DNA from 3 places in the Lysobacter sp. BMK333-48F3 genome. Region 2 is predicted to be linked to each of the others. Evidence: predicted binding sites of a transcription regulator. Region 2 holds the regulator's gene; each other region holds the start of a gene.
What was found. Region 2 encodes sigma-54, which starts transcription at its own class of promoters, with help from an activator protein. Its sites were predicted from a motif close to TGGCACGNGCNTTGC; they were not measured.
Positions count from the first base shown of each region.

Region 1: the regulator sigma-54 is predicted to act here: its motif matches at 4,825-4,839, upstream of pgaA (poly-beta-1,6 N-acetyl-D-glucosamine export porin PgaA).
Region 3: the regulator sigma-54 is predicted to act here: its motif matches at 4,441-4,455, upstream of glnA (type I glutamate--ammonia ligase).

Region 1 is NZ_JAIHOO010000001.1:3,481,699-3,488,800, reverse strand. It holds gene K4L06_RS14965 (hypothetical protein) at 1-801, opposite strand, end outside; gene K4L06_RS14960 (GH92 family glycosyl hydrolase) at 1,159-4,563, opposite strand; gene pgaA (poly-beta-1,6 N-acetyl-D-glucosamine export porin PgaA) at 4,933-7,029, shown strand; gene pgaB (poly-beta-1,6-N-acetyl-D-glucosamine N-deacetylase PgaB) at 7,032-7,102, shown strand, end outside.
Region 2 is NZ_JAIHOO010000001.1:159,517-166,618, forward strand. It holds gene lptB (LPS export ABC transporter ATP-binding protein) at 1-538, shown strand, start outside; gene K4L06_RS00485 (RNA polymerase factor sigma-54) at 614-2,032, shown strand; gene raiA (ribosome-associated translation inhibitor RaiA) at 2,260-2,586, shown strand; gene K4L06_RS00495 (PTS sugar transporter subunit IIA) at 2,641-3,105, shown strand; gene hprK (HPr(Ser) kinase/phosphatase) at 3,200-4,150, shown strand; gene rapZ (RNase adapter RapZ) at 4,198-5,064, shown strand; gene K4L06_RS00510 (EF-hand domain-containing protein) at 5,243-5,602, shown strand; gene K4L06_RS00515 (hypothetical protein) at 5,699-6,043, shown strand; gene K4L06_RS00520 (PTS sugar transporter subunit IIA) at 6,246-6,638, shown strand; gene K4L06_RS00525 (HPr family phosphocarrier protein) at 6,743-7,012, shown strand; gene ptsP (phosphoenolpyruvate--protein phosphotransferase) at 7,024-7,102, shown strand, end outside.
Region 3 is NZ_JAIHOO010000001.1:1,848,693-1,855,794, reverse strand. It holds gene K4L06_RS07805 (ammonium transporter) at 1-1,169, opposite strand, end outside; gene K4L06_RS07800 (P-II family nitrogen regulator) at 1,278-1,616, opposite strand; gene K4L06_RS07795 (TorF family putative porin) at 1,659-2,471, opposite strand; gene glnA (type I glutamate--ammonia ligase) at 2,954-4,363, opposite strand; gene K4L06_RS07785 (undecaprenyl-diphosphate phosphatase) at 4,667-5,473, shown strand; gene K4L06_RS07780 (DUF2750 domain-containing protein) at 5,493-6,002, shown strand; gene K4L06_RS07775 (META domain-containing protein) at 6,241-6,657, shown strand; gene K4L06_RS07770 (hypothetical protein) at 6,697-6,891, shown strand; gene K4L06_RS07765 (META and DUF4377 domain-containing protein) at 6,995-7,102, shown strand, end outside.

The sequences.
Region 1 (7,102 bases), 3.3 Mb from region 2:
GCCGCGCGCCGCGCTCGACCAGGCCGAACCGGCCACCACCAGGTCGGTGTAACCGCCGGTGCCGGCCAGGTTTTCGGTCACCGCGCGGAAGCGCAGGTTCGGCCAATCGCTGCCGCCGTCGTAGTCCTGGTCCCAGATCACGTTGCCGGCCGGGTCCAGGCGCGCGATGCGGCCGAAGCTGCGGCCGTTGCGGTCGATCTCTTCGCCGACCACCACGATCTGGCCGTTGCCGGCGGTGCTCGACACCGTGGTGCCGCCTTCGATCAGGTCGTAGCCGGTGGCGCGATGCGAGGGATCGAGGTTGTCGAGCAAGGTGGTCCAGCGCGGATAGCCCTTGCAATCGATCTGCAGCACGTAAACGAAGCTGCCGTCGCCGACGGTGACCGCGCCGGTCACGGCGAAACCGCGGCCGCCGGTCAGTTCGATCACGCCGAACGCATTCGACAGTTTGCTGCCGGCGATCGGATAGGCCTGCTGCCAGGTGTTCAGGCCCGGGTTGTCGGTGACGCCGCTGTCGTTGGCGCGGGTCACCAGCACCTGTTCCAGTCCGTCGCTGGAGCGGCGCGTGCCGACGGTGACCGAACCGCCGCCGGGACAGAAGTTGACCGTCTTGACGTCCTCGCCGCGGTCGCGCCAAGGTTGGTTGCCGTAATAGGTTTCGAAGTTCTGCGCCTGCGCCCAGGGCGCGGCCAGCATCAGGCCCGCGGCCAGCACGGCGGCCAGCCGTCCTGCGCTGCGGTTACGTCGCATGCGTTCCATATGCGCCTCGCTGAGGATCGTCCAGGTGGATGGGGACAGCACCTGCGACCCTAGCCCCGCACGCGACGCCTGCCGAGGAACAATCCGGGGCGATATCGGGACAGATCGGGAACGATTCGCAGCCGCGGACGACGCCGCGCTGCGGCGGACATGAGCGCGGCGTTAAAGCCTGGAAAGCGTCACGGTCGCGACGAGAACGCCGGCCGAATGCAGGAACGAGCGCGCAGCGGCCACCGACTTACGAAAGCGGAGGCTCGCCGTTTTATGCTGGCCGCAGCGCGCGATGTTAAAGCCCGCATTGCGTCACAACCGCGTTCAACGACCGCTGAGCCGGAACCAGAAGCGAGGATTCGACCAGGCGCCGTATCGGCACGCTCGCTCTTCATTCCGCTGCGCTGCTCACTCCCTCGACGCCTCGCCGATCAACTCCACCTCGGCCAGTTCGATCCCACCGCTTTCGCCGGCCAGGCGCAAGCGGTAACGGCTGTAAGTCGCCGGCTGCGCCAGCGCGAAGGCGCGGGTCTGCCGGCGCCAGGCGAAGGACTGGCCGCTGCGCTCGTCGAGCGTGGTCCACTGCTCGCCGTCGTTGGAACCCTGCAGGGCCCAGGCCTGGGCGTCGCCGCGCTTGGCCGACGAAGTCAGCGTGTACAGGTGCACGGTCGCCGGTCGCTTGAAGCTCCAGGCGATCGACGGCATCGGCAGGTTCAGGCGCAGGCCGGTGCCGGAGTCGTCGTCGAACAGAGCCGCCGCCTGCTTGGCGGCGATGCCGGCCACCGTCGCGTTGTCGCGCCGGCCCAGGTCGCGCCACGGCATCGGCATGTCGCCATCGGCGCTCAGCGATTCGGGCAGCGCCTGCGGGGCGCTGGCCCAGTTCGACGGCGACGGGCCCATGCGGAAGTCCAGCACCGCGCCCTGCGCCAGCAATTCGTGCGGCAGGGTCAGCCGGTCCCAGGGCTCGCCGTTGACCTTCAGCGATTGCACGTAGCGATTGCGCGCGCCGACCTTGGGCGCGTTGATGCGCAGTTCGCGCCCGTTTTCCAGGCGGATGCTCATGCGTTCGAAGCGCGGCGCGCCGATCACGTACTCCGGCGAGCCCATCCGCAGCGGATAGAAACCGGCTGCGCTGAACAACCACCACGCCGACATCTCGCCGTTGTCCTCGTCGCCCGGATAGCCCTGGCCGATCTCGCCGCCGACGTACAGCCGGTCGAGGATGTCGCGCACCTTCTCCTGGATCCGCCACGGCTGGCCGGCGGCGGCGTACATATAGGGAATGTGGTGCGAGGGCTGGTTGCTGTGGCCGTACTGGCCCATGCGCACGTCGCGCGCTTCGAGCATTTCGTGGATCACCTGGCCGTAGCCGCCGACCTCGAACAGGCCGGGCGTGGCGAAGAACAGGTCGAGCTTGTTGCCCAGCGCGACCCGGCCGCCGTACAGCGCGGCCAGGCCGGCGCCGTCCTGCGGCGCGTGGAAGGCCATGTTCCAGGCGTTGGTCTCGGTGTAGTCGCCGCCCCAGCGCAGCGGGTCGAACTCGCTGGCCGCGTAGCGCCAGCGGCCGTCGCGATGGCGGCCGACGAAGAAGCCCAGCTGCGGATGGAACAGATTGACGTAGCCCAGCGCGCGGTTGCGGTAGTAGGCCGCGTCGTCGGCATAGCCGGCGCGGTACGGATCGTCGGCCGGTGCCTCCTGCGCCAGCGCCGCGGCCAGGCGGCCGATCGCGTAGTCGTTGATGTAGCCGTCCATCGACCAGGACAGGCCTTCGCCGACGGTGGTGTCGGTATAGCCGGTGAAGATCGCCCGCTCGATGCCCTTGCGCCCCGCGCCCGGAATCGGACTGACGCTGGAAGCGTTGCGGATCGCCGACTGGTAGAACGAGCGCACGTCGAAATTGCGCACGCCCTTGAGCCAGGCGTCGGCGAAGGCGACGTCGGAGCTGGTGCCGACCATCAGGTCGGCGTAGCCCGGCGAGGACCAGCGCGCGATCCAGCCGCCGTCGCGGTATTGCTGGACGAAGCCGTCGATCATCTCGCCGGCCTGGGTCGGCGCCAGCAGCACATAGGCCGGCCAGCTGGTGCGGTAGGTGTCCCAGAAGCCGTTGTTGACGAACACCTTGCCGTCGACCACGGCCGCGCCGGTGACGGTGTCGCCGTCGGCGCCGGCGGCCGGCGCGAACGGGCTGGCGTAGCGGTACAGCGGCCGGTCGGCGGTGCCGGTGTTCTCGTAGCCGCTGTTCGGGTACAGGAACAGGCGGTACAGGTTGGAGTACAAGGTGGCCCGTTCGTGCTCGGGCGCGCCTTCGATGCGCACCGTGCCGAGCTTGGCGTCCCAGGCCGCGCGGGCGCGCTCGCGCACCGCGTCGAAGCCCTCGTCGGCGCCGATTTCCAGTTCCAGGTTGCGCTTGGCCTGCTCCACGCCGAGCAGCGAGGTGGCGATGCGCATCGTCAGCTGACGCGACGGATCCGCGCCGAGGTCGAAGCCGTACCAGGCCGACACCCGGTCGCGGCCCTTTTCGCGCGGCAGGCGCTCGCCGCCGCGCAGCGGCCGGTCGAAGCGGGCGTAGAAGTACAGCCGGGTGGCGCCGGTCGACAGCGAGCTGCGGCTGTCGCTCCAGCCGCTCAAGCTGCCGTCGTCGGGGTTCAGGCGGATATCGCCGTGTTCGTCGCGGTGATCGAACAGCAGCTGCGCGTTCGGGTCCGGGAAGGTGAAGCGCAGCATCGCCGCGTGGTCGGTCGGGGTCAGCTCGGCGACCAGCCCATTGTCGAAGCGCACCCGGTAGTAATCGGCGCGCGCGGTCTCCTGGTCGTGGCCGAAGCTCAGCGCGCGCTTGCCGCGATCGAATTCGGGCCGGGCGCTGCCGATCGCCGGCAGGATGTGGAAGGTCTGGCGGTCGCCCATCCACGGGCTGGGCTCGTGCGACAGCGCCAAGGCCTCCAGGCGCGGCCGGTTGTCGTCGCCGTTGCGCTCCTGGTACTGGTAGATCCAGTGCGAACCGGCGTTGGTGGTCGGGGTCCAGAAATTGAAGCCGTGCGGCAGCGCGACCGCGGGAAAGGTGTTGCCGCGCGAGAAGCGCGCATTGGAATTGCTGCCGCGGCGGGTATCGACATAGTCGCTGGGCCGCGGCGCCGGGCCCTTGGCCTGCGGCATGCGCTCGATGCGCAGGTCGTCCAGCCAGCCGCGGAACGGCGCGGCGTGGTCGGCGTCGTGCACGACCAGGATGCGGCGCACGCGGCGCCCGGCCGCGACTTCGCCGATCCGGCTGGACACCGCATTCCACTGGTCGGGATACAGCAGCCGCGCCAGGCCCTGCCCGCGCGCGGTCAACGGTTGGCCGTACGCGTCCGTCGGCGCGTGTTGCGACAACCGGCTGCCGTCGTCGAATTCCAGGTCGATCGCGACGTAACCGGACGTGTTGCGCAGGTCGTCGGCCGGCACCGCGGCCTTGCGTCCCGACACCCGCGCATCCGACAGCGGGAACAGGCGATACGACAGCACGCTGTCCTTGCTCAGCGCCAGGTCGACGTCGAACGCCTGCAGGCGCTGTTCGCGCCCGCCTTCGCCCTGGTAGCGCAACGAGCGCAGGCCGGTGAAACCGACCCCGGGCTTGGCGGTCAGCGCAGCGGCCGCGTCCGGGCCGCCGTCGACGTGCAGCGAGCCCGGCACATCCGCCGCATCGGCCGGCACCGGCTCGCCGGTTTCGAACGAGGTCGCGAAGCTGCGCGGTACCGCCGCCGACGCCTGCGCGGCGCACAGCGCCGCCGCGACGGCGATGGCCAGACTCGCGTTGCGCGCGATGCGAACGCCCACCTCTTGCTGCCGTTCGCCGCGAACGCGACGCCCCTTTTCGCTCAACGCATCGCCCAACGCCATGCCCCGCTCCCATGCTCGCGCGACGTCGCGCCGCGCCCGCTGGCGAAGCTGTGACACGTCGTTTCGCCCGATTTAAATCGATCTAAAACGAAGCTGTCAAACCGCGCCGCAACATTGGGAAGCACTGCACACATTACGCAAAATCCAATCCAGACAAGCACTTCGGCGCAAAAATCAAGCCCGCGATTCACGGCGCTTTGGCACAGCTTTTGCGTCAATGGGGCCATAACTCAATGTGATGTAGTTCACATTTTTCATTCGCGTCACGGACCCGGTCGCGTCTTCCCCCACGGATCTTGGTGGTTCATGCCGATTACGCATCGCCTTTCTTACGCTCTTGCCTTCGCCCTGGTTTCTGCTAGCTCAATTTGCCCATTTTCGTCAGTTTCTGCCTCTGAGAGTCAAAACAAGTACGCCAGCCCTCTCTCTGAGTCTCCGCTGCCCGAGATCGAGCGCCTGCGCGCCGACCGGCAGTGGCTGGCGGCCTTGTCGCGCATCGAAGCCGCCCTCGCCGCCCGCCCCGGCGACGAGGCCCTGCTGCGCCTGCAGGTGCTGACCCTGGCCGACCTCGGCAACGCCCATCGCGCCTGGAGCCTGTACCGCGAACGCCCCGGCTTGTTCAGCGCCGACGAGCGCCAGCGCCTGGAATCCAATCGCCTGGCGCGGATGGTGGTGTGGGGCGGGCTGTACCCGGAGAACGAAGAACAGCGGCTGGAGGAAATCCGCGCCGCGCGCAGCGCGATCGCCGAATACCGCCAGGGCCAGAGCGAGAGCCAGCGCCAGGCCGACCTGCGCACGCGCTTCGACGAACTGGTGATGCTCAACATCCTCGAGCGCCACGCCGAAGCGGTGCAGAACTATCGCCAGCTGCAGGCCGAAGGCGTCGAAGTGCCTCTGTACGCCCTGGCCCGGGTCGGCGCCTCGCTGCTGGCCGCGCGCCACCCCGAGGAAGCGGCGACGGTGCTGGAACGGGTCGTCCGCGAGATGCCGGAAGACCACGATTCGCAGTTGCAGCTGGCCTATGCCTATTCCGAAGCCGAGCGTTTCGACGACGCGAAAAAACAACTGGAGAAGATCAAGGCCGCCGAGCCGGCCTTCGTGCGCGTGCCCGGGGCCAAGGTCAGCCACGCCAACTGGCGCCATTACGACGCCGACACCAACCTGATCATGGTCGGCCTGTACGGCGAAGACACCGTCGGCGCGCAGCGCGGCCTGGAAGCGCTGGCGGCGATCGGCCCGAACAACGCCGGCCTGCAGACCAACCTCGGCGTCGCCTACCAGCGCCGCGGCTGGACCGAACGCGCGCTGGAACGCTTCCGCATGGCCAGCACCCTGGAGCCGACCAGCGTCGGCGCGCGGATCGGCCAGATCGGCGCCTATCTCGAACACGACCGGGTCGACCTGGCGCGTCCGATCCACGACGAACTGCTGGCCCGCCGCGAACGCGACGTGCAGGTGCGGCAGATGCGCGAGTCCTGGGAAAGCCGGCTGGGCTGGCAGTGGCAGGTGTCGACCTCGAGCCATCGCAGCCGCGCCGACGGCGGCGGCGACAGCGCCTCGCCGCTCGGCAGCCGCGACGGCACCCACCGGGTCGAGATCAGCAGCCCGCTGATCCACGACCGCTGGCGCCTGACCGCGCACGCCCAGGACGCCTGGGCCGACTACCCGGGCGAACGCGTGCACGACCGCCGCCAGGGCATCGGCGCGAGCTACGCCTACGACCGGCTCAGCCTCGGCTTCGGCGTCGACCGCGCCAGCGACCGCTGGCTCGGCCGCGACGACCGCACCGGTTATTACCTCGACGCCGGCTGGCGTTTCGACGACGCCTGGCGCGGCAGCGCGTCCTGGTACCGGCAATCGCCGGACGCTTCGCTGCAGGCGCGCCGCGCCGGCATCGACGCCGACGCGCTGAGCCTGGGCCTGCGCTGGACCCCGAGCGAGCGCACCGCGCTCGACGCCCGCGTGCAGCAGCTGCGCTACAGCGACGACAACCGGCGCAGCGCGCTGACGCTGGCGCTGAACCAGCGCGCCTACACCCGTCCGCATCTGCAGGTCGACGGCCTGGCCGAACTCTCGGCCAGCCGCGCCAGCCGCCGCGACGCCGACGTGCCCTACTTCAACCCCAGCCGCGACGCCTCGCTCAATCTCGGCCTGCGCGTCAACCACGTCGCCTGGCGCCGCTACAGCCATCACCTGCTGCAGCGCTTCACCGCCTACGCCGGCCCGTACTGGCAACAAGGCTACGGCAGCGCCTGGGTGCCGCAGCTGCGCTACGAACACGAATGGGGCCTGGGCACCGGCCGCACCCTGACTTACGGCCTGAACTGGTCGCGCCCGGTCTACGACGGCCGGCGCGAGGACCGGCTCGGCTTCGATCTGAACTTCCGTTGGGGAGAGCAATGAACATGGATGGAACCCTCCCCGCCGCAACCCGCCACGCCACCCTACTGCCGCGCACCCGCGCGCTGCGCGCGTT
Region 2 (7,102 bases):
CGGCAAGGACATCACCGCCGAGCCGATGTACGCCCGGGCCAAGTACGGCGTCGGCTACCTGCCGCAGGAGCCGTCGGTATTCCGCAAGCTCAGCGTGGCCGACAACCTGCGCCTGGTGCTGGAGCTGCGCGAGGACCTGGACAAGGCCGGGATCGAACGCGAGCTGGCCAGCCTGATGGACGAGCTGCAGGTCACCCACGTCGCCGACCAGCTCGGCGCCAGCCTGTCCGGTGGCGAGCGGCGCCGGGTCGAGATCGCCCGCGCCCTGGCCGCGCGCCCGCGCCTGATGCTGCTCGACGAACCCTTCGCCGGCGTCGACCCGATTTCGGTCGGCGAGATCCAGCGAATCGTGCGCCACCTCAAGAATCGCGGCATCGGCGTGCTGATCACCGACCACAACGTCCGCGAAACCTTGGGCATTTGCGACCGGGCGTATATCCTGAACGACGGCGGCGTGCTCGCGCAGGGGGCTCCGGACGCGCTGCTGGCCAATCCGGACGTACGCCGGGTCTACCTGGGCGAGACTTTCCGTCTGTAACCTAGCGGTTGCCGGGCGCGAAACGACGCCCGAGGCGTGCGACTCGGCCGATCGCCATCGCACCAGCCCAAGATCATGAAGCCCCGCCTCCAAGCCGCACTCGGACAACAGCTGGTAATGACGCCGCAACTGCGGCAGGCGATCCGCCTGCTGCAATTGTCGGCTATGGAGCTGGAAGCCGAGCTGGCGACGGCGGTGGAGAGCAATCCCCTGCTCGACTGGACCGAGCCCTCCGCCGGCGGCGAGGACGAACCGCGCCCGACGGCCGGCGCCGAGGACGGCCCCGAGGCGCCGACGCCCGAGCCGGAATGGACCATGGACGACGGCGAGACCTGGTACGAGCGGGTCGGGCCGGCCGACCACGACGACGAAACGCCCGCCGCCGAGCAGGTCGCCAACGCCGAAACCCTGCAGGACCACCTGCTGTGGCAGTTGCACCTGAGTCCGCTGTCGGCGCGCGACCGCAGCATCGGCGTGGCCCTGATCGAGGCCATCGACGACGACGGCTACCTGCGCGAGCCGATGAATTCGATCGTCGCCTCGCTGGCTGCGGAGCTGAATCCGGCTCCGGGCGAAGAAGAAGTGATCACCGTGTTACACCAGGTGCAGCGCTTCGACCCGGTCGGCGCCGGCGCGCGCTCGCTGGCCGAATGCCTGAATCTGCAGCTGGGCACCTTGTCCGACGACACCCCGGGCAAGGCCCTGGCCCAGCAGATCGCCAACGGCCCGCTGGAGCGCCTGCCGCGGATCGGCCCGGCCGGGATCGCCGCCGAACTGAAGCTCGACGTCGCCGATGTCGAAGTCGCGGTGCAGTTGCTGCGCTCGCTGGACCCCCGCCCGGGCTCGCAGATGGGCGCCGTCTCCAGCGACACCTATGTGACCCCGGACGTGGTGATCTGGCGCCAGAACGGCCTGTGGCGGGTCGCCCTGGCCGAATCGATGCGGCCGCGGATCAGCATCCACCGCGGCTACGAGAGCATGATCCGCCACGCCAGCGCCTCCGACGCCAGCTACCTGCGCGGCCACCTGCAGGAGGCGCGCTGGCTGCTCAAGAGCCTGGAAGCGCGCGGCGACACCTTGCTCAAGGTCGCCCGCTGCCTGCTCAAGCAGCAGGCCGGTTTCCTCGAATTCGGCGACAGCGCGCTGCGCCCGCTGACCCTGCGCGAGGTCGCCAACGAAGTCGGCCTGCACGAATCCACGGTCTCGCGCGCGATCGCGCGCAAGTACGCGCGCACCCCGCGCGGAACCCTGCCGCTGCGCGCGTTCTTCGCCTCCGGCATCGACACCGGCGCCGGCGGCGAGGCCTCCAGCACCGCGATCCAGGCCATGATCCGGCGCCTGATCGAAGCCGAGAATCCGCGCAAACCCTTGTCCGACGCGCGTCTGGCCGAAACCCTCAAGGCCACCGGCGTGCCGGTGGCGCGGCGCACGGTGGCCAAGTACCGCGAAGCAATGAGCATCCCGTCCTCGCAGGACCGGGTCCGCATCGGCTAGGCCGCCACACCCGGCAAATTCCACCCGCCGGGAAAAATCCTTGCGAATCAATGCCCGGCGCCCGGCCTACGACCAAGGTGCTAGGCCGGGCCCTTGCGCCTGCGGCCCAGAGTGAGATGCTGGACATCCTGGCTCCGGCCAGGGCGTGAGCCAGGCTCCGGAGCGATCGCTCCGCGATCCGATCCTGAGCCTGTCTGCATTCATCCGCGACGTGAAGGAGGTCCCCGATGCGTATCGAAACCTACGGCCAGCAGATCGAAGTCACCAACGCCCTGCGCGACTACGTGGAAAGCAAGCTGGCCCGTCTGCAACGCCATTACGACCAACCCTTCGACGTGCGTACCCAGCTCAGTCTGGACAAGCCCGACCATCGGGCCGAGGCCACCGTTTCGCTCGCCGGCCGCACCCTGCACTGCGACGCCGCCGCGATCGACATGTATGCCGCGATCGATCTGCTCGCCGACAAGCTCGACCGCCTGCTGATGAAGCACAAGAGCAAGCTGGTCGATCATCACCGCGGCGAAAGCCTGGCCCGCAACGGCGAAATCGCCTGAGCCCATAACGCTTCCAGACAGGCAACGCCCACCGCGTCACCCATCCACGCCGTCATGCCGCTTTACGATTTGCTGAGCGCGCATCGGGTCGCGATCCTCGACCAGCCCGGCGATCGCGATACCGTGCTCGACTCGGCCGCCCGCCTGCTCGCCGACGGCCACTCTCCCGCCGCGCTCGCCCTGCGCACCCGCCTGGGCGAGCGCGAGCGGCTCGCCAGCACCGCGATCGGCCACGGCGTGGCCATTCCGCACGCGCGCACCGACTTGGTCGAAACCAGCCGCGCCGCCTTCCTGCGCTTGAACGCGCCGGTCGATTTCGCCGCCGCCGACGGCCAGCCGATCGACCTGGTGCTGGCGATGGCCATCCCGGAACACCACATCCAACAGCATCTGCAGCTGTTGGCCGAGCTCGCCGAGCGCTTCGCCGACGCCGGCTTCCGCGAACGCCTGCGCAGTGCGCCGGACCGCGCCGAACTCGCCGACCGCCTGCTCGATCACTGCCGGCGCAGCGCGGCCTGAGTCCGGTTCGCGCGGTTGCGGCGCCGGTCGCGACACATTCGTGACAGCGGTCGGGCTGCGACACGGCGGCGCTTTGCTCGTACACTGCGGCCCCATGAGCAAGAGCATCCGCGCAGGCGACCTGTTCGAACAACAGCGCGACCGACTCGACCTGCGCTGGATCGCCGGCCAGCGCGGCGACGGCCGGGTGGTCGAGGCGGTCAACACGGTGGCCCGGCGGCCTTCGCTGGCCGGTTATCTCAATGCAATCTATCCGAACAAGGTGCAGATCCTCGGCACCGAGGAACTGACCTGGCTCGACGGCCTGGACTCGCGCCTGCGCTGGGAAACCATCGAGAAGATCATCCAGTTCCGCCCGCTGGCGCTGGTGATCAGCAAGGACCAGCCCTGCCCCGAAGACCTGCGCCTGGCCGCCGAGGAAAGCGACACCCCGCTGTGGGTCTCGCCGCGGCGCGGCCATGAGCTGCTCAATCACCTGCAATACCATCTGGCCCGCGCGCTGGCGCCGCAGATCACCCTGCACGGGGTGTTCATGGAGATCTATTCGATCGGCGTGCTGATCACCGGCGAATCCGGCTCGGGCAAGAGCGAGCTGGCGCTGGAGCTGGTCACCCGCGGCCATCGCCTGGTCGCCGACGACGCGCCGGAGTTCACCCAGATCGCGCCCGACGTGCTCGACGGCACCTGCCCCGACATGCTGCAGGACCTGCTGGAAGTGCGCGGCCTGGGCGTGCTCAACATCCGCCAGATGTTCGGCGACACCGCGGTCAAGAACAACAAGTACCTGCGCCTGATCGTGCACCTGACCCGGCCGATGAGCGAACCGCAGCCGTCGGGCATCGAACGCCTGACCGGCGACACCGGCATCCGCCGCGTGCTCGACCTCGACGTGCCGATGATCACCCTGCCGGTCATGCCCGGCCGCAACCTCGCCGTGCTGACCGAAGCGGCGACGCGCTTGCACAGCCTGCGCATGAAGGGCCTGGACCCGGCCGCGGCGTTCATCGCCCGGCACAGCAACTTCCTGGAGCGTGGCGAATCGTGAGCCCCGAGGCCGAATCCAACCCCGTCGCCGGCGCGCCTGAGCCGAGTCTGTTCACCCTGGTCATCGTCAGCGGCATGTCCGGCTCGGGCAAGTCGGTGGCCCTGCACACGCTCGAGGACCTGGGCTTCTACTGCGTCGACAACCTGCCGGCCGAGCTGCTGCCGCAGTTCGTGCAGAACGTGATCCGCGCCGAAGACGACATGCCGACCAAGCTCGCGGTCAGCATCGACGTGCGCAACCGCCACAGCGACCTGGCCAACATCCCCGAGTGGCTGTCGGCGGTCGGCGCGCTCGGCGCCGACCCGCGCCTGGTGTTCTTCGAATCCGGCGACTCGGTCCTGCTCAAGCGCTATGCCGACACCCGCCGGCGCCACCCGCTGAGCCAGTTCGGCCTGGCCCTGGCCGATGCGATCTCGCTCGAGCGCCAGGTGCTCAAGCCGCTGCGCCAGATCGCCGACACGGTGATCGACACCAGCGAGTTCAACATCCACCAGTTGCGCCGCCACGTCATCACCGAGTTCGGCCTCGGCAGCGACGCCGGCATGTCGCTGCTGTTCGAATCCTTCGCCTACCGGCGCGGCGTGCCGGCCGACGCCGACTTCGTGTTCGACGCCCGCGGCCTGCCCAACCCGCACTGGAATCCGGCCCTGCGGCCGCTGTCCGGGCGCGACGGCGGCGTGCGCGAGTACCTGGAGGCGCAGGAGGACGTGAACCTCTACGTCACCCAGATCAGCCAGTTCCTCGACACCTGGCTGCCGCGGCTGCAGGCCGACAGCACCCGCAGCTACGCCACCATCGCCTTCGGTTGCACCGGCGGCCGCCATCGCTCGGTGTACCTGGCCGAACGCATGGCCGAGCACGCGCGCTTGCGCGGCTGGAACGAAGTGGCCGTGCATCACCGCGAGCTCGACTGAACCGCGGCCGGCGCCGCGTTGCGCCGGACTGAACGCGTTCTGAGCCAGAGCCCGGAACGGCGTCGCGCGCTCACGAAATTTTCGCGTCTTTGTGGCGCAGCGCTTGCACGCGCGCACGTAGCGTCGAGTCGTGCCGGAGCACCGCGCCGGCGCATCCGTCCCGCTACGGAGCCGCGACATGAACGCCCTTCTTACGATCCGCCGCTGCGCGCCGCTGCTGCTCAGCCTGAGCGCGCTGATCCTGGCCCCGGCCGCCGTCGCCCAGGAGCGCACGCCGCCGGCGCACGAAATGCAACGCACCGAACCGCCGGTCAACGACCAGCGCGGCGACGCGCGCCGACCGCCGCCGGCCGACACCACCGTGCCGCCGGCCTTCGCCGACCTCGACGGCAACGGCGACGGCAAGATCAGCCGCGACGAAGCCGCGCTGGACGCGCGCCTGGCGGCGAACTTCGCCAGCCGCGACCTCGACGGCGACGGCAGTCTGTCGATCGCCGAATTCCAGGCCGGCCACGGCCAGCGCAGCGGCGACAAGTAAGCGCAGCCGCGCGCGCCGATCGCAGCCGCGCGCCCGATCCGGCCGCGCGGCGTCTTCACCGAGCTCGCCAGGGCTCACCCTCGCCAGGAGCCACCGATGACCTCGATCCCGTTCGCCAACCCACACCGTCTCGGCGTCGCGCTGGGCGCGCTGCTGGCCGTCGCCGGCCTGAGCGCCTGCCAGCGTCCCGAGCCCGAGCCTCCGGCGGTCTCGGCGGAGACCGCGCCGGCGACCACCGAACCGGTCGCGACGCCGACCGCACCGGCCGACGCGGCGGCGACCTCGGGTGACGCCGCCGCACCGGCGCAACTGCCGCCGCCGGCCGACATGCCGCCCAGCGACGCGCCGCCCAGCGATACCCCGCCGGCCGTGCCGACTCCGGCCGACCCGGCCGCGCCGCCACCGCCGGCGCAAGATCCGTCCGCGCCGCCCAACGCCTGAGCGGCTTTTCCGACGCGCCGCGAGACGGCCGAAGACCGCCTCGCGGCCCGCGCTGCGTCGCCTGCCGGCGCCGCGTACCCGGGCCGGCCGCGCGCCGACCCGGCCACGGCCCGGCGGGCTTGGCCGAGGTTCGGCGCAACTCGGCGCAGCTCGCCGCATTTGGCGCTTCCGGCCTGTCACCCCGCTCTGCTAAGTTGACGCCATGTCCGTAGGCGTCCTTCTCATCACTCACACCGGCATCGGCAGCGCGCTCGTCGCGGTGGCCAACCGTCTGCTCAATCCGCTGCCGCTGCGCACCGAGGCCTTCGAAGTGCCGTTCGACGCCGACCTGGACGCGCTGCTGCCGCAAGCCAGCGCCGCCCTGCGCCGGGTCGACGACGGCGACGGCGTGCTGGTGCTGACCGATCTGTACGGCGCGTCGCCGAGCAACCTCGCCGCGCGCGTGGCCCATCTGGGCACGCCGGTGCGGCGGGTCGCGGCGCTGAACCTGCCGATGCTGCTGCGGGTGATGAACTACGCCGAACTCGAACTCGACCAACTGCCGGTGGTCGCCGCCGCCGGCGCCCGCAACGGGGTCATCCAGGACGACGCTTGAACGCATGACGCCATCGCACTCCGCTTCTCCCATCCAGGTGTTACCGGCCGCAGCCGCAGCCGCCGCTTCCCGAATCGCGTTGACCATTGCCTGAGGACCCCGACATGATCGAACGCGAACTCACCGTTTCCAATCGCCTCGGTCTGCACGCCCGAGCCACCGCCAAGCTGGTGCAGGTGCTGTCGGCCTTCCGCAGCAACGCCACGCTCACCGCCAAGGGCCGCGAGGTCAACGCCAAGAGCATCATGGGCGTGATGCTGCTGGCCGCCGGCCAGGGCACCGCGGTCAAGCTGCGGGTCGAAGGCGAGGACGAAAGCAACGCGGCCGACGCCGTGATCGCCCTGTTCGAACGCCGTTTCGACGAAGACAGCTGAGGAGGCGCGGGATGCGGCAGGAATTCCAGGGACACGGCGCCTCGCGAGGCAGCGCGCTCGGTCGCGCCCGGGTCCGCCTGCCGCATGCGC
Region 3 (7,102 bases), 1.7 Mb from region 2:
ACCACGGTGATGCCGACGCTGAGCGCCTGCACGCCGACCTGCTCGAGGATGCTGTCGTTGCCGGCGCCGAGGCCGAAGCCGCCCAGCGCTGGCGCGCTGAACACGCCGGTGAGCAGGGCGCCGATGATCCCGCCCAGGCCGTGCACGCCGAACACGTCGAGCGCGTCGTCGGCGCGCAGCAGGCGCTTGAGGCCGTGCACGCCCCACACGCAGGCCGCGCCGGCGATCGCGCCGATCGCGATCGCGCCGAACGGCCCGACCGTGCCGCAGGCCGGGGTCACCGCGACCAGCCCGGCAACCACGCCAGAAGCGCCGCCGAGCATCGACGGCTTGCCCTTGATCACCGCCTCGACCAGACTCCAGGCCAGCGCCGCGGCGGCGGTGGCGAGCAAGGTGTTGAGGAAGGCCAGGGCCGCGCCGGCGTTCGCTTCCAGGTTGGAGCCGGCGTTGAAGCCGAACCAGCCCACCCACAGCAGCGAAGCGCCGATCATGGTGTAGGCGACGTTGTGCGGCTTGATCGCCTCGCGCCCGTAGCCGACCCGCTTGCCGACGAAGTAGGCGCCGACCAGACCGGCGATGCCGGCGTTGATGTGCACCACCGTGCCGCCGGCGAAGTCGATCGCGCCCTTGGCGAACAGGAAGCCGTCCGGCCCGTACCAGACCATGTGCGCGATCGGCAGATAGGCGAAGGTGAACCAGATCGCCGCGAACAGCAGCACCGCGGAGAACTTGATCCGTTCGGCGAAGGCGCCGACGATCAGCGCGCCGGTGATGCCGGCGAAGGTCGACTGGAACGCCACGAACACGTATTCCGGCAACGCCACGCCGGCGCTGAAGGTCGCCGCCAGCGAGGTCTTGTCGATGCCCTTGAGGAACAGCTTGTCGAAGCTGCCGATCCAGGCGTTGCCGCCGGCGAAGGCCAGCGAGTAGCCGTAGCTGACCCACAGCAGCACGATCAGCGAGAACACCGCCAGCACCTGCATCAGCACCGACAGCACGTTCTTGGAGCGCACCAGGCCGCCGTAGAACAGGGCCAGGCCCGGCACCGTCATCAGCAGCACCAGCAGGGTCGAGGTCAGCATCCAGGCCACATCGCCCTTATCGACCGTCGGCGCGGCCGCGGCGGCCGCGTCCTGGGCGCGCGCGGCGCCGGCGGCGAGCAGCGCCAACGCCGGCGCCGCGGCCGGGGCCCAGGCGCGGGCCGAGGCATGGGGGGACCGCTCGCGCGAGCGGGATTCGATCGTCGTGTACTTCATGGTCGTATCTCGCGTGAGGGGTCAGAGAGCGTCGTCGTCGAGTTCGCCGGTGCGGATCCGCACCGTCGCCTCGACCGGCAGGACGATGATCTTGCCGTCGCCGACCTTGCCGGTGCGCGCGGCGTTCTGGATCGCTTCCAGCGCGGCGTCGAGCAGGCTGTCGGGCACCGCGCACTCGACCTTGAGCTTGGGCAGGAAATCGACGACGTATTCGGCGCCGCGATACAGCTCGGTGTGGCCCTTCTGCCGGCCGAAGCCTTTGACTTCGGTGACGGTGATGCCCGATACGCCGACTTCGGTCAGCGCTTCGCGCACTTCGTCGAGCTTGAACGGGCGGATGATCGCAGTGATCAGTTTCATCTCGCAGCTCCGTGGAGGTCTTGAACGATGGGGCGCAAGGCGTCAGAACGCCTTGGTCAGGGTCAGGGCGAAGGCGTCGTCGGCGAGGAAATGGCCGTGCGCGTTGGTGTACAGCGCCTCTTCGGCGTCGGTGCCGCTGTAGGCGACGGCGACCGAGAAACCGTGGTCGAAGCTCTTGGTCACGCCGAGCTTCCAGTCGACGTACTCGAAGTCCTGGTTGTGCTCGATCCACTGCTTGCCGCCGTGCAGGTTGAGCGTCCAGCCGGGCTGGAAGGTCCAGTTGAGGTTGGCGTCGAGGTAGGACGAGCCGTCGGAGTCGGCGTAGCCGAACAGGTCGGTGACGGCATAGGAGTACTTCAGCCCGACCGAGACCGTGTCCGAGGGCGCCACCGTGCCGCCGAGGTAGATCTCGGTGGTGTTGGGGCTGTTGAAGCCGGAGGGGTAGTCGCCCGGGTAGTAGTAGGTCAGCACGCCGACGTCGTAGGAGACGATCTCGCCGGCCTTGCCGCGATAGCCCAGATAGGCGTCGAGCTCCAGGCTGTTGGAGATGTCGTCGCCGACCACCACCGTGTCGGACAGCCAGCTGACGTTGCTGCCCCAGGCGCCGGCGTAGAAGCCGCTGTCGTGGGCGTACTCGATGCCGCCCTGCAGGGCCGGATCCTGGTCGGTCTGCGATACGCCGCGGAACAGGTAGTCGCTGGTCAGGGCGATCGAGCCGGTTACGCCGGCGTGGGCGGGCGCCGCGAGCAGCGCGGCGAAGGCGGCCGTCGCGGCCAGGGCGAGCGCGTGCGCGCGCGCCGTGCGGGCACGACGGGTGGGACGATGTTCGGTGCTGGCGATCGTGATACGTGACATGACACAGGCACTCCTCATAAGCGGTGGCCCCTCCCCGGTCATTGCTGCGGTGCGCCGGTCCCGTGCGCGGGATGCGGCGGCGGTGGCGCGACGGACTCTGCGGTCCGCCTCGCTGCGATGTCCTTCCTCCTGTGTCGCCGTGCCTGCTTGCCTTGGCGCCGCCGGACTCTTCGGTCTCGTATCGGTGCCGCCCGGTGCCGCTTTGCCGCGTTTGCCATGGATTTCTTCGGCCAAGCCGCTCCCGCGACGGCGGCCGCGGGCCGTCGTCGGGCGGGGGTGGGCGGGTGGCGCCGCCCGGCTTGGAATTCGTTCCCTGAAAGCGACACGGCCCGGAGCGTTAGCCCCGGGCCGTGTGCCGTTTCATCTCGCCGCGCGCTCCGCCGCGCACCGCCGCATCGCCTCGCGCCGCGCCGCAGCGGGGCGGCGCAGTCGGGCAGCGGGCGGTGGCGGGGCGAAGGCGTTCATGGCGGAGGCTTCGTGACTTAGATCGTGTAGTACATCTGGTACTCAAGCGGGTGGGTCGCCGCGCGGAACTTGGTGACTTCCTGCATCTTCAGCGCGATGTAGCCGTCGATGAAGTCGTCGGTGAACACGCCGCCGGCCTTGAGGAAGTCGCGGTCCTTGTCCAGCGCTTCCAGGGCCTGGTCGAGCGAGTGGCACACGGTCGGGATGCCCTTCTCCTCTTCCGGCGGCAGGTCGTACAGGTCCTTGTCGCTGGGCGCGCCCGGGTCGATCTGGTTCTTGATGCCGTCCAGGCCGGCCATCATCAGCGCGGCGAAGGTCAGGTAGCCGGACTGGATCGGGTCGGGGAAGCGCATCTCGATGCGGCGCGCCTTCGGGTTGGCCACGTACGGAATGCGGCAGCTCGCCGAACGGTTGCGGGCCGAGTAGGCCAGCATCACCGGCGCTTCGTAGCCCGGCACCAGGCGCTTGTAGCTGTTGGTGCCCGAGTTGGTGAAGGCGTTGATCGCGCGCGCGTGCTTGAACACGCCGCCGATGTACCACAGCGCCATCTGCGACAGGCCGCCGTAGCCGTCGCCGGAGAACAGGTTGACCCCGCCCTTGGCGAAGGACTGGTGCACGTGCATGCCGCTGCCGTTGTCGCCGACGATCGGCTTGGGCATGAAGGTCGCGGTCTTGCCGTTGCGGTGGGCGACGTTCTTGATGATGTACTTCATCGTCAGCAGCTCGTCGGCCTTGGCGACCAGCGAGTTGAACTTGGTGCCGATTTCGCACTGGCCGGCGTTGGCCACTTCGTGGTGGTGCACTTCGACTTCGATGCCGACCTGCTCCAGGGTCTTGCACATCTCGGCGCGGATGTCGTGCAGCGAGTCCAGCGGAGCGACCGGGAAGTAGCCGCCCTTGATGCCCGGACGGTAGCCGCTGTTGCCGCCTTCGTATTCGCGCGCCGAATTCCAGTGCGCCTCTTCCGAGTCGATGTGGAAGAAGGTGTGGCCCATCTCGTTGGCGTAACGCACCGAGTCGAAGATGAAGAATTCCGGTTCCGGACCGAAGAAGGCCTGGTCGGCGATGCCGCTGGACTTCAGGTAGGCCTCGGCGCGCTTGGCCACGCCGCGCGGATCGCGCGAGTAGGCCTGCATGGTGGCCGGGTCGAGGATGTCGCAGGTCAGGACCAGGGTCGGATCGGCGGTGAACGGATCCAGGAACGCGGTGGTCGAATCCGGCAGCAGGATCATGTCGGACTCGTTGATGCCCTTCCAGCCGCTGATCGAGGAGCCGTCGAACATCTTGCCGTCCTCGAACAGCGCCGGCTCGACGATCGACTTCGGGAAGGTCACGTGGTGCTGCACGCCACGCATGTCGGTGAAGCGCAGATCGACGAATTCGACCTTGTGGTCCTTGATGAGCTTTTCGACGTGTTCGAGGGACATGGCTGATCCGGGAATGGGGAGTCGGGAATGGAGAATGGTGCGAAGCAAGGGCATTGGGGCCGCCTGCCTGAGAGATAGCAAGCGGCATGCCAACTTTTTATCCTGCGCAAACCTCTGATTTAAAAGCACAACCTGTTAGACAGATCGATCAATCGACCCAACTTGGTGCGCGATTTCGGCCATTTGCACCATCTTGGAACATCAAGCTTTCCGCTATCCTGGCCCGCCGCGGCGCCCCCGGCCGCGCGCTCCATCCGATTCCCTATTCCCCATTCCCGATCCCCATTCCCCCCAAGCCCCGAAATGACCGACCTGTTAGCCGCCCTGATCCTGGGCATCATCGAAGGCATCACCGAATTCCTGCCGATTTCCAGCACCGGTCACCTGCTGATCGCCCAGCACTGGCTCGGCCACCGCTCGGACCTGTTCAACATCTCGATCCAGGCCGGCGCGATCCTGGCGGTGGTGGTGATCTACTGGAAGCGGCTGTGGGAACTGGCCACCGGCTTCTCCCGGCGCGAGAACCGCGACTACCTGTTCAAGCTCGGCGCCGCGTTCGGCGTCACCGCGGTGCTCGGCATCGCGGTCAAGAAGGCCGGCTTCCAGTTGCCCGACCAGGTCCTGCCGATCGCCTGGGCGCTGGTGCTGGGCGGGGTGTGGATGATCGCGGCCGAGCATTTCGCCGCCAAGCGCGCCGCCGCGCTCGGCGAGCGCAGCGCGATCACCTGGACCGTGGCGATCCTGGTCGGCATCGCCCAGGTGATCGCCGGCGTGTTCCCCGGCACCTCGCGCTCGGGCGCGACCATCTTCATCGCCCTGCTCGCCGGCACCACCAGCCGCGCCGCGGCGACCGAGTTCACCTTCCTGGTCGGCATCCCGACCATGTTCGCCGCCACCGGCTACGAACTGCTCGACGTGCTCGGCACGCCGGCGGCCGCGAACGAGGACTGGAACGCGCTCGGGGTGGCCTTCGTCGCCTCGGCGGTGACCGCCTTCATCGCGGTGAAGTGGCTGTTGCGCTATATCCAGACCCATCGTTTCACCGCTTTCGCGATCTACCGCTTCGTGTTCGGCGCGGCGCTGTTGCTGCTGATGCCGTCGGGCAGCTGATCGCCTTCCGGAGCCCGCCATGCACGACCTCGACGAATCCGATCCGCAACGCCTGCTCGATTACCTGGAACTGTCGGCGCCGGAACGCTACGCGGCCTGGCTGGACGCGGTCGCGCGCGAGGGCCGGCTGTGGGTCGCGGTGTCCGGCGACTACGTGCTCACCCTGTTCGACGAAGACGGCCAGGAACTGCTGCCGGTATGGCCCTCGGCCGAGACCGCGCAGGCCAGCCTGGCCTCGGCGGCCAAGCTCCGGGACTACGCGCCGGCCTCGCGCGAACTGGCCGCCTGGCGCGAGCGCGCCGTGCCGGCGCTGGACCAGGACGGCCTGCTGGTCGGCGTGTTCCCGAATGCGCAGCGGCAATGCGCGGCGGTCGCGCCGGCGCAGGTGTTGGCCCACCTGGATGCCTTGCTCGCCGACCAGGCCGGCGACGGCGAGGCGGACGAGGCCGGCGACAGCGCCGCCGAAGGCATCGACCTGGAGCAGGCGCGGCGCGCGCTGGCGCAGAAGTTCGCCCAGCCCAAGGACTGAGCGCCGGCTCCCGGCTTTGTCGCCGGCGCGCCGCTAAGATCGCAGCTCCGGCCGGCGCGGTTCGCGGCCTCCGACCAGGAAGGTCCTCATGCATCGGTTGATCTTGGCGCTTTCGCTCGCCGGCGCGACGGCGACGGCCGCAGCGGCCGAGGCGGCGGGAAAGCCGCCGGCCGCTACCCAGCCTGTCGCTACCCAGCCTGTCGCTACCCAGCCTGCCGCTGCGCGGTCTGTAGCCGCCATGCCGGACGCCCGCCTGGCCGAGCGGCTGCAGTCGGTCGACTGGCGACCGGTATGGGCCCGCGACGCCCACGGCAAGCCGGTGGCCGCATTGAACCTCAAGCTCGGGCGCGATCTGCGCGCCCGCTTCCGCAACGGCAGCTACGAATTGATCGGCGTGTGCAACACCGTCAGCGGCGCTTACCGGGTCGAAGGCGGCCGGCTGCTGCGCGACCGCCGGCTCGATACGGTGGAAACCACCGCCGGCTGTCGGCGCGACATGGCGGCCGAGCGCGCCTTCTTCGCCCAGCCGCTGCTCGATACGCGCATTTCCATCGATTGGCAGCGGCGCGTGTGGACGCTGCATGCGATCGCCGACGACGGCTCGCGCATGGAACTGGTCGACGCAGCGGTATTGAAGACGGTGCCGGATCGCTGAAGCGACGACAGGCCGCAGCCGGCACCGGAATGGTTCGATTTGCCGCTGCACGTCTTCGATGGCCCGCGTCCCCAGCCCGGCCGGCGCCAAGTGCTGCAAACGCGCCATTACCCGAGCCTGAGCGGACAGGCCTGCTCGCTGGGCGTGTATCGGGTCGAAGAGATCGCCGATGCCGCACCGCTGGCTCAAGTCGCAGCGCAGGGCGACACGGTCGCCGCACCCGCGCAGCCCTGAGCGGCGCAAGCGAACCAAACCCGCGGCTGAACGCGCCCAACCCCACTGCGCGCGCGGGGCCGTTGATCCGATCTTCGCAGCTCAACCCGGATCATTGCGCCCCATGAATATCCAACGCCCCCTGCTCCTCGCCGCCGCGCTGTCCAGCGTTCTGCTCGCCGCCTGCGCTGCGCCCTCGACCAACCACGACGGCGCCGACGCCGGCGCCAAG